2 regions of the Mesorhizobium sp. M0340 genome follow, and region 2 is predicted to be linked to the other one. Evidence: riboswitches for the same ligand, from Rfam matches in the RefSeq annotation. Region 2 holds a riboswitch; the other holds the start of a gene.
What was found. Region 2 has a riboswitch for cobalamin ahead of NKI79_RS02430 (CbtB domain-containing protein). Riboswitches for the same ligand answer to the same signal wherever they lie in the genome.

Region 1 (7,031 bases), on a different contig from region 2:
TGATCGAGAACAGCGCACTTGGCATGCTGATAACCCATGGCCGGAGCGGTCTCGACGCCAATCACATCCCCTTCGAACTCGACACGTCACAGGGAGAAAACGGTTCCCTTTATTCCTGCGCGATTAGTACACGTGCCGAAGGAAAGGGCACTTTCTCGCTCGAGTGACTTATTTCAAAGGATGTGATCGCGTTTTGGCACATTCACGGCCCACATGCGGCAGCCGGTAACTCACCACATGGTGAGCAACCAGGAAACCTTCCGGCCTACACTTTCTCCCGGAGCGCGCGTGCTGCAGCAACCATGTTCATGAGGGCAGGGCGGACCTCCTCCCACTTGCGGGTTTTGAGGCCACAGTCCGGGTTTACCCACAGTTGGCCGTCGGACAGTCGCTCGCGGGCAAGCATGATTAGGTCCGAAATCTCGCCGACTTCCGGGACCCGTGGTGAGTGAATGTCGTAGACTCCGGGCCCGATTTCATTCGGATATTTGGAGCTCGTGAAGGCGTCCAGCAGTTCCATCTTCGAGCGCGACGTCTCAATCGAAATGACATCCGCATCCATTTCAGCGATCGCGTCGATGATCTCGTTGAACTCCGAATAGCACATGTGGGTATGGATTTGAGTCGCGTCCTTTACACCCGTTGAAGCGATCCGGAAGCATTCGACAGCCCAGTCGAGATAGTCGTTCCAATCAGACTGGCGCAGTGGCAATCCTTCGCGAAACGCGGCCTCATCGATCTGGATCATCCTTGCGCCGGACCATTCGAGATCCGTCACTTCGTCGCGGATGGCGAGCGCGATCTGGCGGCATGCTTCGGAGCGGGGTACGTCGTCGCGAACAAATGACCAGTTGAGAATGGTCACTGGGCCTGTGAGCATTCCCTTCACAGGGTTTTCCGTAAGCGACTGGGCGAACTGCCACCAGCGCAGCGTCATCGGATTGGGTCTCGATACGTCGCCGAAGATGATGGGGGGGCGCACGTAACGCGACCCATAGCTCTGCACCCAGGCATGCTGGGTGAAGGCGAAGCCGGACAGCTGCTCGCCGAAATGCTGTACCATGTCGTTTCGTTCGAACTCACCGTGCACCAGCACGTCCAGCCCGATCTCTTCCTGCCAGCGAATTGCAGCCTCGATCTCCTTCTTCAGGAAGGTCTCGTAGTCGACATAGCTCAGCTGGCCCTTCGCATGAGCGGCCCGCGCCCTGCGTACCTGCGGCGTCTGTGGGAAGGACCCGATGGTCGTCGTCGGGAACGGCGGCAGCCCGAGCGTGCCGGCCTGGACTCTGGAGCGCTCGGCAAAAGCGCTCTCTCGTCGCTTCATGCTGTCGTCAATGCTGGCGATCCGCCCCTCAACCAGCGGGTCATGGATCTTCGTGGATGTCACGCGAGTGGCGGCAGCCTCGGCAGACGCTTTCAACGCGCCTGCCACCGCATCCCTGCCTTGGGACAGGGCCCGGGCAAGCAACACCAACTCGTCGGTCTTCTGGGCCGCGAAGGCGAGCCACGACCTGATGTCCGCGTCGAGTTCCGTCTCCATGCGGAGGTCGATCGGCACATGCAGCATCGAGCAAGAAGGCGCGATCTCGACGCGGTCCAAGGGCCAGCCGGCGACGATCGGTTTGATGCGGTCGAGAATGGCGGGCAGGTTCGCACGCCAGACGTTGCGGCCATCGATCAAGCCAAGCGAGAGCACCAGATCCTTCGGTGCGAGCCGACCCACCGTTTCCAGCTGCTCGGGAGCGCGCACGAGATCAATATGCAGCCCGGCCAGGGGCAGAGAAACCGCGGTTTCGAGATTGTCTCCCAGCGGCCCGAAATAGGCAGCCAGCATGATCTTCAACTCGGGCGCGGCTTTTGACAGCTGGCCATAGGCGAATTCGAACGCAGCTCGTTCGTTCGGGTTCAGATCGAGGACAAGCGCTGGCTCATCGATCTGCACCCAATCGGCACCCGACAGCTTCAAGCTCCGCAGGAGTTGCTCGTAGACGGGCAGAAGCCGTGGTAGGAGCGCGATGGGATCGAAGCCTTCGGCAGGCGATTTAGCCAGCTTGAGGAAGGTGACCAGTCCAAGGATGACTGGGCGTGTGTGAATGCCGAGGGCTTTAGCCTCGAGGAAGTAATCAACCGGCTTCGTCGACGAAAGAGCGAACGTCTGATCATCGTCTAGTTCCGGCACAATGTAGTGATAGTTGGTGTCAAACCACTTGGTCATTTCCATCGCGGTTACGCCAGGCCGATGAGCCGCATGCTGGTGATCACCGTGCCCACAATCCTCCGTCTGACCTTGGTTGCCGCGCGCCATAGCGAAGTAGATGTCGAGTGGGACCTCGCCGCCATTCCAGCCGTAACGGGACGGAAGGGCGCCGACCATGGCTGCGGTGTCGAGCACATGGTCGTAAAGCGAGAAGTCGTTCGACGGGATTTTCGACACGCCGCGATCGCGTTGCTCCTCCCAGCTAGCGGCACGGAGCGCCTTCGCCGTCGTGAGAAGGTCGGCAGCGGACGATTTTCCGGACCAGTAGCTTTCAAGCGCGAATTTCAGTTCTCGCCGACGACCGAAGCGGGGCACGCCGAGCGTTGCTACAGGAATTTGCTGAGAGACAGTCATGCATACCCCGATGGTTGGGGCGTCGGTGACAAGGAAGACGCTAGCAGGCCGGCACGAACGCCAGGCTGCAGCGGCCATCGAGACACCCCGCCCGTGGACGTAATTCGCCGTGGCAGGTCTCCTGGCTCGCGGGGTCATAGCCTCTACCCGTCTTCCCAAGGCTATTCGCCTCAGTGACATGAGTGGGGTTGGCTCGCCGCTAACAGTTGCGGGGGCAGCGCCGGCATCGCACCGGCTTCCCTCTTAGCTCCGCTGCGGCAGCGCCGTACGGAGAACCACGACACGGGAGACAATTACCGCAGTTCCCTTCTTTGTCAACGCCGCATAAAGAAATGTTTATGTCGTTATGTTAAATTTCCGTTGGCATGTTCCAAAGGTCGCCTCGAAAGCGAAAACTGTGGAAGCCTTGAGCGGCCGGTAAATCAAAGCAATGACGCACGGCGCCCTTGTCCAGGAGGATAGGAGTTCGTCGGCTGCCGGCAGCAAACATACCGGCAAGCGCCGTGGTGCTGCTTAGCGCATCATGCGAACCACCTCGGCGTCGAACTTCGGCTCCGAGGTTCCGACCGCTTCGTTGGTGATCTGCTCGCGACCATATTCGGCTCAATGGCGAGGCTGTTGCCCATGTGGAAGCTGTTGGCCGTGATGCCCTCGGTGATATGACACAACGATTTCGGGAGGAGCACACCGAGGCCAGGCGCAGCGGCGTGTTGCGAAGTGATCGAGGCCAATGTCTCGAACTGCTTGTTCGCAGCCCACCGGCTCAAGGTAACCCGGCTCAAACCACCGGGCCAGCTCAAGTCCTGTCCAAATGAGGCCTGAGCGGCAAATCGTCGTGCACGCGCACGGTTTGGCGTTCGATTTTGTGATGCGTCTTGGGCGGACAATCGCCACGGTGCAGCGCGCAGAAGCGGTCCCCAATTGGGAAGCCGCGGGCGGTGAGGGCAAGCCAGCGCCACAGGCGGAAGGGGACTTGGACCTGTTTGCCCTGCTGGACCACAAGTTCGCGACACAGGGCCTCAAGGAGAAGACCAAGAGTGATTATGCGCGGGACCTCGCCAAATTCATCAAAAGCAGCGGGCAGTCAAAGTTCGGCGCCGATTGACATGGAGATAGCCATCGCGGCGGACCGCCCAGGCGGACCGCAAGCCGGAATACAACCGGGTGCAGGCGGCCAAGCTCGTCCACAAGATGGCGTCGGGCACACACCGGCGATGGGAGAGCGGACCGTGGAGTGCAGGAACTTCACGCTTATCCACGCTCCCGTGGACGTGTCCTGCGGCACATCGGCAGCGATATTGAGGAGGCAGTTGAGCTTCTGGTCGAGCACTCTTACCTGCCACTACCTACGCTTAACGTCATCTCGTACTTAAAACGCACCACGCAAGGTCGAGATGTAACATGCGCCCTTCGTGGATGGTTCTAAGCTTCCTCGGGCGCGGTCAATCTGTGATAACGGTCGCTTGGAACCTCCATCACCGCGACGCGATCAAGGTTGGCGTATCGCGCTCGGTAGTAACCTTCTTCCTCCACTTCGGCGAAACTACACTGGGGAACGTCAAAGGTCGCAGCTTCCAATCCGAAGAAAGTCGTAGCGGTTTCTTCATCCAAGAAGTTCCACTCATCTTCTGCGTCGTCATATGTGACGCGAACATAGGAGGCCATGCGCACGGCTTCCTGATCACCCATCTCTGCGATGATGGCATCGCATTCTTTCTTCAGCTTTCCTGAAACCTCACCCTTATCCCAGTCATCCAAAGCCCGATAGATTTCTGGATGATAATACTCTGGCATCTCCTCTACATCGTCACCGATAAGCTCAATGGTGCGGACATATTGCGGATTTATCAAGAGTATTTTGTTGTCAAGGCTCCAACAATACAGCCATGGCCTGCTTGTGTTATTTCTACGCAGATTATGAAGTTCCTTCAACTGACGTAAAATCGATTCACGCGCCTTTTCATCGATAGGATATTGGCGGCTGCCAACAGTCGTCTTGATTCTGAGCGTGCCGTATCGCGTTTCGGCATCGGCAATTGCAAACGGGCTCGTGCGCCACTCCTCGACATCAATCTTCCAGCCCAGCAGCTCCTCGACCGTGCATTTCAACGTGAGACAAAGGTCCTTGATCTGCTCGACGTTCAACTGCGTTTTGCCTGTTTCCCAACGGGCCACAGTCTGTTGCGTCGTTGCCATCTGCTCTGCCAAATCTTTTTGAGTCATGCCCAGTCGAACCCTAAGCTCTTTCATGTTCATAACTCACCTCGCGTGTTCAACACACGCATTGTGGATGAATTAATCTAACACATCAAGCGTGTTCAAAAATCGCAGCATGTGTTTTTAGGGCGTCTTCGAGGCTCCGGCAGCCGTTCGTGACCACTTGCGCAAGACACAGGGCTGGTACACAGCACGAATGGGCGATCAAAAATTACTGCTGCGATGCTCGTCATCAGCCAAGCTGCCGCCGCACCTTCCACTAGGGTGCCAAGGTTCGAAATGAGTGCAGCCGACCATAGCGAACGGAAGGTCTTGTGCTCAAAAGGAACGAGTGAAGATGTTCTCTTCGCCATTGTGGGAAGCCTCGGGATTGACCGCGGGGCTGGATTTATTTCGCCTCACTCAACCATGGCCTCGCCGTACAAGCCAAGCTGCCACAGTGCGCGCCTGCTAACCCAGAAAACTTGGCGGCCTTACAGGCATGCGCAGGACGCGCGAAGCCGCTCAAATCCCCCAGATGGGTCAGCCATCGAAGACCGGCATCACTTGCCCGTTGAGCGGCTATACGATAATGCTCCGCGCTAAGCAGGAAGCGCCAAAAATTCGAGCGGCGACTTCATTCTCCTATTCAGGAAGGAACTATGAGGCGGCAGACGCGACCATTCACCGTGGAAGTCAAACAAAAGCGCAATTATCAAAAATCCGCACGTTCCATCTGGGGCAATTTCGACATCGCCGCGGCGATGGCCGAGACAACAAAGGAAGTCGAGCCGTTAAATCGTCAGCTTGTTGACTCTACTATAGTGGTCCTTGATGCTGAACCTTTGCACGAACCGCGAGTGGAGCATTTCATGGCCAATCCTCTGGAAACCGAGTCAGCAGTAGTTAGCGAACCGGCAGACAAAACGGAAACGCCAAAACCGAAGGCGAGAGCGCGGCGGTCGAGGAAGCCAGAAGCTGAGGCGAGCTCGCCTGCCCGCAAGAACGGCGCCAAGCCGATATCCGCGGCCACTGAAGCACCACCGTCAGCGCGAACAGGCCGAAAGAGCTACTCCGCGAAGGATCGTGCCCAGAAGCTGGCGCAGATCGAGACCTCGATCGGCGGCGGCGCTACTCTCAAGAGCGCGGTGAAGCAAGCCGGCATCTCGGAACAGACATATTATCTTTGGAAGAAGGCGGCGGCGCCAGCGGCGGACAGTGACGGGCTGAAGGATCTCGTCGCGCTCGAGGAAGAAAACAAGCGGCTAAAGAGCCTGCTTGCCGATCGTCTCCGCAAGGAGAATGCGGAACTGAAGAAAAGGCTCGGGCTGGATTAAGGAGGCTGGGCAGCTGGTTCTTGGCTCGCCACCTACAGCAATCCCACCTGCTCCGCCTCTCGGCGCAGATTTTGCCGTGGCCTTGGGCCGATTTGCTGGATGACCAGCCCGGCTGCCAGCGAGCCGAGATCGCCACAATCCTTGAGGCTGCGGCGTTGCGTGTAGCCGTAGAGGAACCCGGCGGCATAGAGGTCGCCGGCGCCGGTGGTGTCGACCAGCTCGCGGATCCTGGTCGCATTGATGGTCACGGTCTCGTCGCCGCGCACGATGACCGAGCCCTTTTCCGAGCGGGTGACGGCGGCGATCTTGCAATCCTTGCGGATCTGGGCCAGCGCCTCGTCGAAGGACGCGGTCTGGTAGAGCGACTTGATCTCGTGGCTGTTGGCAAAGACGATGTCGACGGTGCCGGAGCGCATCAGGTCGAGGAACTCGTCGCGGTAGCGGTCGACGCAGAACGAATCCGACAATGTCATCGATACTTCGCGCCCCGCCGCATGGGCGAGCTTCGCCGTCTGCCGGATCGCCTCCTTGGCGCGCGGCGGGTCCCACAGATAGCCCTCGAAATAGGTGACCGCGGCGCCCGAGGCCTTGTCGGCCTCGACGTCCTCCGGGCCGAGCTCGACGCAGGCGCCGAGATAGGTGTTCATCGAGCGCTCGCCGTCCGGCGTGACGAAGATCATCGAGCGCGCCGTCGGCGTTTCGCCGTTAAGCGGCCTGGTGTCGAAGGCGACGCCCTGGGCATGGATGTCATGCGCGTAGATTTCGCCGAGTGCGTCGTTGGAGACCTTGCCGAAGAAGGCGGCGCGGCCGCCGAAGCTGGCGACGCCCGCCGCCGTGTTGCCGGCGCTGCCGCCCGAGGCTTCGATGGCCGGGCCCATGCGGCTGTA
Region 2 (7,031 bases):
GCCGCACCCGGCTGTTCCGCCCGTCGGACCGGCATCTGATCCGCCAGATCATGCGGGGAAAGAGGCTCGGCTTCTCGATCAACGAGATCCGCGAAATCATCCAGATGTACAGGGAGCCGCCCGGCGAGGTCGGCCAACTCAAATTGATGATCAAGCGAATCGAGGAAAAGCGGGAGCATTTGCGCCAGAAACGCCGCGACCTCGAAGAGACCCTGGCCGAACTCGACCAGGCCGAGGAATCCTGCGTCGAGCGGCTGGTGGAACTCGGCGTCACCACATAGGCGCGGTGTCAGCCTCGGCTCAAACCCAGCGCCGCACCCTTTTGGCGTAGTCCCGGTACTTTTTGCCAAATTTGGCGGTCAGCACCTTCTCCTCGCTCTCGATCGTCAGCTTCTGCGTCAGGAACGCCGCGATGACCGCCAGCGGCAGGAACCAGGCGATCCCCGTGACAAAGGCGAGGCTGACCAGCAGCAATGTGTTGGCGAGGTAGATCGGGTTGCGGCTGACGGCGAAGGGTCCGGTGGTGACCAGATGGTCAGGCACGCCGTTCGGGTTGAGCGTCGTCTTGGCGCGGATCATGGTGCGGATTGCCGTGAACCAGAGCGCCGCAACCGCCACCAACCCCACAAGGCCGGCGGCGAACAGGATGTCGCCGAGAAGATCGCCGATCCACGGCAGCGGATAGAACAGCCCTAGCGCGACGCTGACGATGATGGCGGCGATATAGATCAGCGGCGGCCATGGGATGTGCCCCAGCTTCGGCTGCCCAGGATTTTGCTGCACGGGTTTCGGGTGACTGTCGCTCATTATTGTCCTCCCTCGATTAGCGCGTTCCCGGTTCCGCCGCCTCGGTTTGGGCGGTGCAGGTGCCGGCGAGCTCGCCAATATGCGCCTTCCACTCCAGGGACTGGTCGTTGCTGTAGAGCCGGTCAAGCGAGGCTTCGCCCTGGAGAGTGTCCAGCATGCAGGCACAATAGCTGGAGCAGAACTCGGTGTCGCGTGCCTGCTCGCAGGATATCTGGCAGGACTTCAGAAAACTCACCTCCCTGGTTTCGGCCTGCGCCGGCATGAATTGCGAAAACAGCCAGACCGAGCCGATCAGCACCGGCTGATGGATCAAATAGAAGGCAAGGCTGTGCCGGCCGATGAAGACCAGCGGGTTTGCCCAGCGGCCGGGCGCCAAGGCCGACAGCCGCGTCAGTGCGCCAGAGGTGGCGGCGCGCTTGGTAACCGCGATGCCGGCAAGCACGGCGCCGAACCAGGGCAGCAGCGGAACGTAGTCATTGGAGCGCGGGTTGGTCGCCGACAGGCCGACCCACCACAAAGCCGGATGATCGAAAAGCTCGGATCGCAAGTAGAAAGGCGCGGCGATAACGAGGGCCGCCACGGCAAGCGTCAGCAGCGCCGGCAGCCGCAGGAACGCCAGGCCGAGCAAGCTGGCGAGCGCGATCTCGTGCAATATGCCGAAGAAGATGAAGCCGTCGGGCGTGGCGATGCGGGTGACCAGCGATATTGAGAGCGCTGCCCCGGCAACCATGGCGAAGCGCTTCCAGAAGCCGGTCCAGCGGATTTTTTTGCCATGGGCGAGATAGAGGCTGATGCCGACCAGGAACAGGAAGCTCGAGGCGATGCAGCGCGCGTAGATTTTCCACCAGCCGAAGGCGGTGAGGCCGGGATCGGTGTAGCCGAAGAATTCGAGGTCCCAGGTGAAATGATAGCTCGCCATGGCAAGCAATGCGATGCCGCGTGCAATGTCGATAGCGGCGATGCGCTTCGACTTCGGTTGATCCTGAACGGCTGCGCTCGGCGTGTCGATGCTCATTGGTCTCGCTGTCTTGGTTCCAGCCCCGGCAAGACGACTATCACGGTTGCCACCGTCAAAAGAAGCAGGGCCTTGCGTCGCGTTGGTGACGGTCGGCATCAGGGCTGCTTTAGGCCAGAGCCGGAAAGCCTTTGGCCGGCTTCGCTTTTTGCCGTGAAGGCGTCGGTTTCCTGTTACCCGGCCAGGAATCGCCGCGGCAGATTTGTGCTCCAACCCTGCTTCGGGCGATTCGGCTTCGGGGAACACAATGGCTACCCATGTGCGCCATCCGATCTGGCTTGCGGCCTTGCGGCCGGCGGATGCCCGCACCTTCGCCTCGCTCTATGCGGTCGAATCCTTCGCGCGCGCCACCGTGTCCAGCGTCATCCCGATCCAGGCCTATGAGATACTGCACAACGAGCAGATCGTTTCGATCCTCTACACGATCGTGGCGATGCTCGGCCTGTCGGCGACGCTGTTCATGCCGATGCTGATCGCCCGCTTTGCCCGGCGCTGGGTCTATACCGCCGGCGCCTGCCTGCTGGCCGTCGGCTCGCTGTTCTTCGTCACCCATACGGCCAGGTGGTGGGCATGCTCTGCCGCGTCGTCGGCGCCGGGGCGCTGGCGATCACGCTCAACCTCTACATCATGGACCATATCCGCAAGACCGATTTCATGCAGGCCGAGTCGCTGCGCATGGCGTGGTCGATGCTTGCCTGGACCGCCGGGCCGACCCTCGGAATTTACCTCTACACGCGTTTCGGCATCTATGCCGCGCATGGCGCGGTGGCCGTCTTCGCCATGGCTTTGCTGGCGCTGTTCTGGACTTACCGGCTTGGCGATAACCCGTCGATCCGCCCCGGCAAGACGCGGCCGGTCAATCCGCTGGCCAATATCGGCCGCTTCGTCGCGCAGCCAAGGCTGAGGCTGGCCTGGCTGATCGCCTTCGGCCGCTCCTGCTTCTGGACGACGTTCTTCGTCTACGGGCCGCTGTTCATGGTGATCACCGGCGAGGGCAAGCTCGCCGGCGGCCTCTTGGTTTCGGCCGGCAATGCGCTTTTGTTCATGGCAATCTTCTGGGGCAGGGCAGGAAAGCGTTTCGGCGGCCGGCGCACCATGACGTTCGCCTATTTCGCGATGTCGGCAACGCTGCTGGCGGCCGGCGCCGTCGGCGAGGCCGCGCCGCTCATCACCGGCGCCTTGCTGCTTTGCGGTGCTTTCTTCACCATCGCGCTGGATGCGCTGGGCTCGACCGCCTTCATGCGCTCGGTGCGCTCGTATGAGCGGGCACAGATGGCGGCGGTCTACCGCACCTATCTCGACTTTTCCGAGCTGACGCCGCCTCTGGTCTATTCCGTGGTGCTGGCGTTCTTCGGCCTGGGCGCGGTTTTCGCGACACTCGGCCTGCTGGCGGCGATCTGCGGCTTCGGCACCTGGCGCTATCTGCCCAAATCGCTTTGATGTTCGAGCGCCACATGGCGCTCGCGCACCCCAATTGTGGAAGCGGTGCAGTGCCGCATCGAACGCAGGCCGTTCTGTTCGACCGCGCAGATCGCGACGTCTGCGGCGCCAGTTCTCCGGTTTGGCGAGGCGGCGCATTCGCCACACGATCCGGCGGAATTTGGTTTGCCGGGCGCGGCGATTCTGCCTATAGTCGCTGATGTCGTCGGTTCCGTTTGGAACCAAGAGGGAATGCGGTGCGGGCGAAATTGTTTGCCCAATGCCGTGGCTGCCCCCGCAACTGTGTGCGGTAGTCCTCTCCATATGCCACTGAAGGTTCGCCTTCGGGAAGGTGGGGAAGGGTGCTGATCCGCGAGCCAGGAGACCTGCCGGCGACAGGAAACTGACTTCTATGCCCTCGGGTGGAGGGCGAAAGGACAAGACATGAATACCGCTTCCGTTTCGCTCGGCGCTTCCGCCTCCTCGCAGTCGCGTCTCATGCAGCTGGCGCTTGCTGCATTCCTCGGCATTTTCGTCATGGGCTTTGTCGGCTTTTCGCATATCGATGCGGTCCACAATGCCGCGCACGACTATCGCCACTCGATGGGCTTTCCCTGCCACTGACAAGGGGCTGACATCATGACACTGTTTCGCAACGTCGTGTTCATCGCGGCGATCGCAGGGCTTGTGGCCGGCGTCGTTCTCGCCTGCATGCAGGCCTACGCCACCGTGCCGCTCATCCTGAAAGCGGAAGTCTACGAACAGGCCGGCGGCGGCCATGACCATGCCGCGGCACCTGCGGCACCGGCCGAAAACGCAGCGGGCACGATGGCTATGAGCAGCGCCGCGCCGGCACCGGCTGAAGCAATGGCTCCGGCTGAAGACGAAGGCTGGGCGCCGGCCGACGGCTTCGAGCGCTTTGGCTTCAGCGTCGTTGCCAATATCGTCACCGGCATTGGCTTCGCACTGGTCCTGGTCGCGGTTTCGGAGTTCGCCGGCGGCATCGGCAATTGGCGCCAGGGCCTGTTCTGGGGGCTGGCCGGCTTTGCCGTGTTCACGCTGGCGCCCGGCCTCGGCCTGCCGCCGGAACTGCCGGCGATGCCGGCGGCCGACCTTGTCCAACGCCAGATCTGGTGGTGGGCAACAGTGGTGGCGACAGCGGCCGGTCTCGGCCTTATCGCCTTCCGCAGATCGCTGCCGCTGGCGATCCTTGCCGTGGCGTTGATCGTTGCGCCGCATATTGTCGGCGCGCCGCAGCCCGACAGTTTCGAGACGGCGATCCCGGAAGGCCTGCATCATCAGTTCGTGGTGGCGGTGACGCTGACCAATCTGGTGTTCTGGCTGGTGCTCGGTATGGTCGTCGGGCTGGTGCGCGGACGCTTCACCGGCGCGGCAACCAGCCTGCGCGACAGCTTTGCCTGACCGCGCTGCCGGGGCGCTGACCCTGGTCATCGGCGGTGCGCGCTCCGGCAAGAGCGCGCATGCCGAGAGGCTGGTGAGCGCCTGTCCGGCGCCGTGGAGCTATATCGCCACAGCGCAAGCCTATGACGAGGAGATGCGTCAGCGCATCGCGCTGCACCGCTCGCGGCGAGGCGATGGCTGGACGACCATCGAGGCGCCGCTCGACCTTACCGGCGCGATCGAGGCACTGCCCGACGGCCAGCCGGTGCTGATCGACTGCCTGACGCTGTGGCTGACCAACCATATGCTGGCCGACCATGATGTCGAGGCCGAATGCCGAAGGCTGGCCGATGTGCTGTCGCGGCCGCGCGGCCCGTGGTTCGTGGTGTCCAACGAGGTCGGCCAGGGCATCGTGCCGGACAATGCGCTGGCAAGACGGTTTCGCGATGCCGCCGGCCGGCTGAACCAGGACGTCGCGGCGGTCGCCGGCACCGTGCTTTTGATGGTGGCGGGGCTGCCGCTCAAGGTGAAATGACATGGCTGATACTATCGATCCCAAGACCATTGAACAGGGGGACGAGGAACGCCACCGCGCCAAGATGGCCAAGCGCAAGGCGGTGCAGGACGCCGAGGTTGCAGCCAAGACGGTCGAGAAGGGGCTGTTGATCGTCAACACCGGGCCGGGCAAGGGCAAGACCACGGCCGCCTTCGGTCTGGCGCTCAGGATGCTCGGCTACGGCAAGCGTGTCGGCGTCGTCCAGTTCATCAAGGGCAAATGGCACACCGGCGAGAAGGACGCCTTTGCCGCCTTCGGCGACCGTGTCCTCTGGCACGCCATGGGCGAGGGCTTTACGTGGGAGACGCAGGACCTGAAACGCGACATCGCGGCGGCCGAGGCCGCCTGGGCGAAGGCGCTCGAGCTGATGGCCGAGCCGTCGATCAGCCTGGTGGTGCTCGACGAGTTGAACATCGCGCTGCGTTACGACTATCTCGACCTCGAAAAGGTGGTCGCGGCGCTGAAGTCACGCCGCGAAGGCCTGCATATCATCGTCACCGGCCGCAACGCCAAGCCGGCACTGGTCGAGGCGGCCGACCTGGTCACCGAGATGGCCGTGACCAAGCACCACTTCTCCGCCGGCGTGAAGGCGCAGCAGGGGATTGAGTTCTGAGGGGTGTTGCTGGTTTGTCAAGGTCAGCGCTGCCCCTCATCGCCTGCCGGCGACTTCTCCCCGTGAAGGACGGGGAGAAGGAGCTAGCCGCAACGCTGGCGATCTCCCTCTCCCTGTCTTTTCACGGGGAGGTAAGGCTGAGGGGCAGCGCCGACCTGAACCGATTATTTGAGGCGTTGCCCTATTTTGTTCTTGCTTTGTGCCGGCAGCTATGCTACTAATTCCGCTATGGTGCTAATTGGCTCCAACGACCCGCCGCTTGGCGGGTTTTTTGTTTGCGCTCGATCTCGAGCGCAGGTCACGCCAAGATAACAACCACTGCGACCACCCCGAACAGCGCAATCAGCAGCAAGTCGGCGACCTGGTAGAGTTTCAGCGCCCGTCGGACGTCGGTGCTCTCGACATCGTCGCGGCGGCCGCCCTCGCCCATCAACGCGTCTTCGACCATCACGCCGTCGTAGGAACGGGGGCCGGCGAGCGCCAGGCCGAGCGCGCCGGCCATCGCTGCCTCCGGCCAGCCGGCATTGGGCGAGCGGTGTTTTTTCGCATCGCGCCGCACGGCGTGCCAGGCGGCTTTGGCGTCGGCGCCCTTTACCAGGAAAGCCGCAAGCACGATCAGCAGCGCCGTCAGTCGCGACGCCGGCAGGTTGATCCAGTCGTCGAAGCGCGCAGCCGCCCAGCCGAAGGCTTCGTGGCGCGGCGTGCGGTGGCCGATCATCGAATCGGCGGTGTTTGCGGCCTTGTAGGCGACGCCGCCGGCGAGCCCGCCAATACCGATCCAGAAGGCCGGCGCGACGACACCGTCGGAGAAATTCTCGGCAAGACTTTCGATCGCTGCGCGGCAGACAGCGGCCCTGTCGAGCTTTTCCGGATCGCGGCCGACGATCCTGGAGACGGCAATGCGGCCCATGTCCAGTCCGCCGCTGTCGAGTGCGTCGGCCACCGCTTCGACGTGCTCGGCCAGGCTCTTCTGCGACAGCAGCGACGTCGCCAGGATTGCGGTGACCAACAAGCCGAAGGGAATGCTCCAAAGCATGGCTTCGATCCAGAAGGCGAGGCCGGCCGGCACCAGCACGATCACCAGCAGCGCGACGACGCCCCAGCGGCGACGGTCGGCGTCGGAATCAGTGGCGCGGTTGAGCCTGCGGTCGAGAAAGGATATCAGCCTGCCGAACCAGGTGACGGGATGGCCAATGGCATCGAAGAGCCGGGCCGGGTAG

Region 1: linked by a shared signal. The riboswitch ahead of metE (5-methyltetrahydropteroyltriglutamate--homocysteine S-methyltransferase) and the one ahead of NKI79_RS02430 (CbtB domain-containing protein) in region 2 are both predicted to bind cobalamin.

The regions. Positions count from the first base shown of each region.
Region 1 is NZ_JAMYRR010000021.1:36,173-43,203, reverse strand. Features, by position in the region: gene NKI79_RS25195 (FMN-binding negative transcriptional regulator) at 1-167, shown strand, start outside; gene metE (5-methyltetrahydropteroyltriglutamate--homocysteine S-methyltransferase) at 266-2,611, opposite strand; cobalamin riboswitch at 2,706-2,906, opposite strand; gene NKI79_RS25185 (hypothetical protein) at 3,462-3,716, shown strand; gene NKI79_RS25180 (helix-turn-helix transcriptional regulator) at 4,034-4,867, opposite strand; gene NKI79_RS25175 (MFS transporter) at 4,930-5,181, opposite strand; gene NKI79_RS25170 (transposase) at 5,470-6,144, shown strand; gene NKI79_RS25165 (adenosine kinase) at 6,177-7,031, opposite strand, start outside.
Region 2 is NZ_JAMYRR010000001.1:473,869-480,899, forward strand. Features, by position in the region: gene NKI79_RS02410 (MerR family transcriptional regulator) at 1-281, shown strand, start outside; gene NKI79_RS02415 (methyltransferase family protein) at 301-807, opposite strand; gene NKI79_RS02420 (heparan-alpha-glucosaminide N-acetyltransferase) at 824-1,822, opposite strand; partial or broken gene NKI79_RS02425 (MFS transporter) at 2,070-3,262, shown strand; cobalamin riboswitch at 3,452-3,649, shown strand; gene NKI79_RS02430 (CbtB domain-containing protein) at 3,686-3,865, shown strand; gene NKI79_RS02435 (CbtA family protein) at 3,881-4,663, shown strand; gene cobU (bifunctional adenosylcobinamide kinase/adenosylcobinamide-phosphate guanylyltransferase) at 4,656-5,177, shown strand; gene cobO (cob(I)yrinic acid a,c-diamide adenosyltransferase) at 5,179-5,811, shown strand; gene cbiB (adenosylcobinamide-phosphate synthase CbiB) at 6,110-7,031, opposite strand, start outside.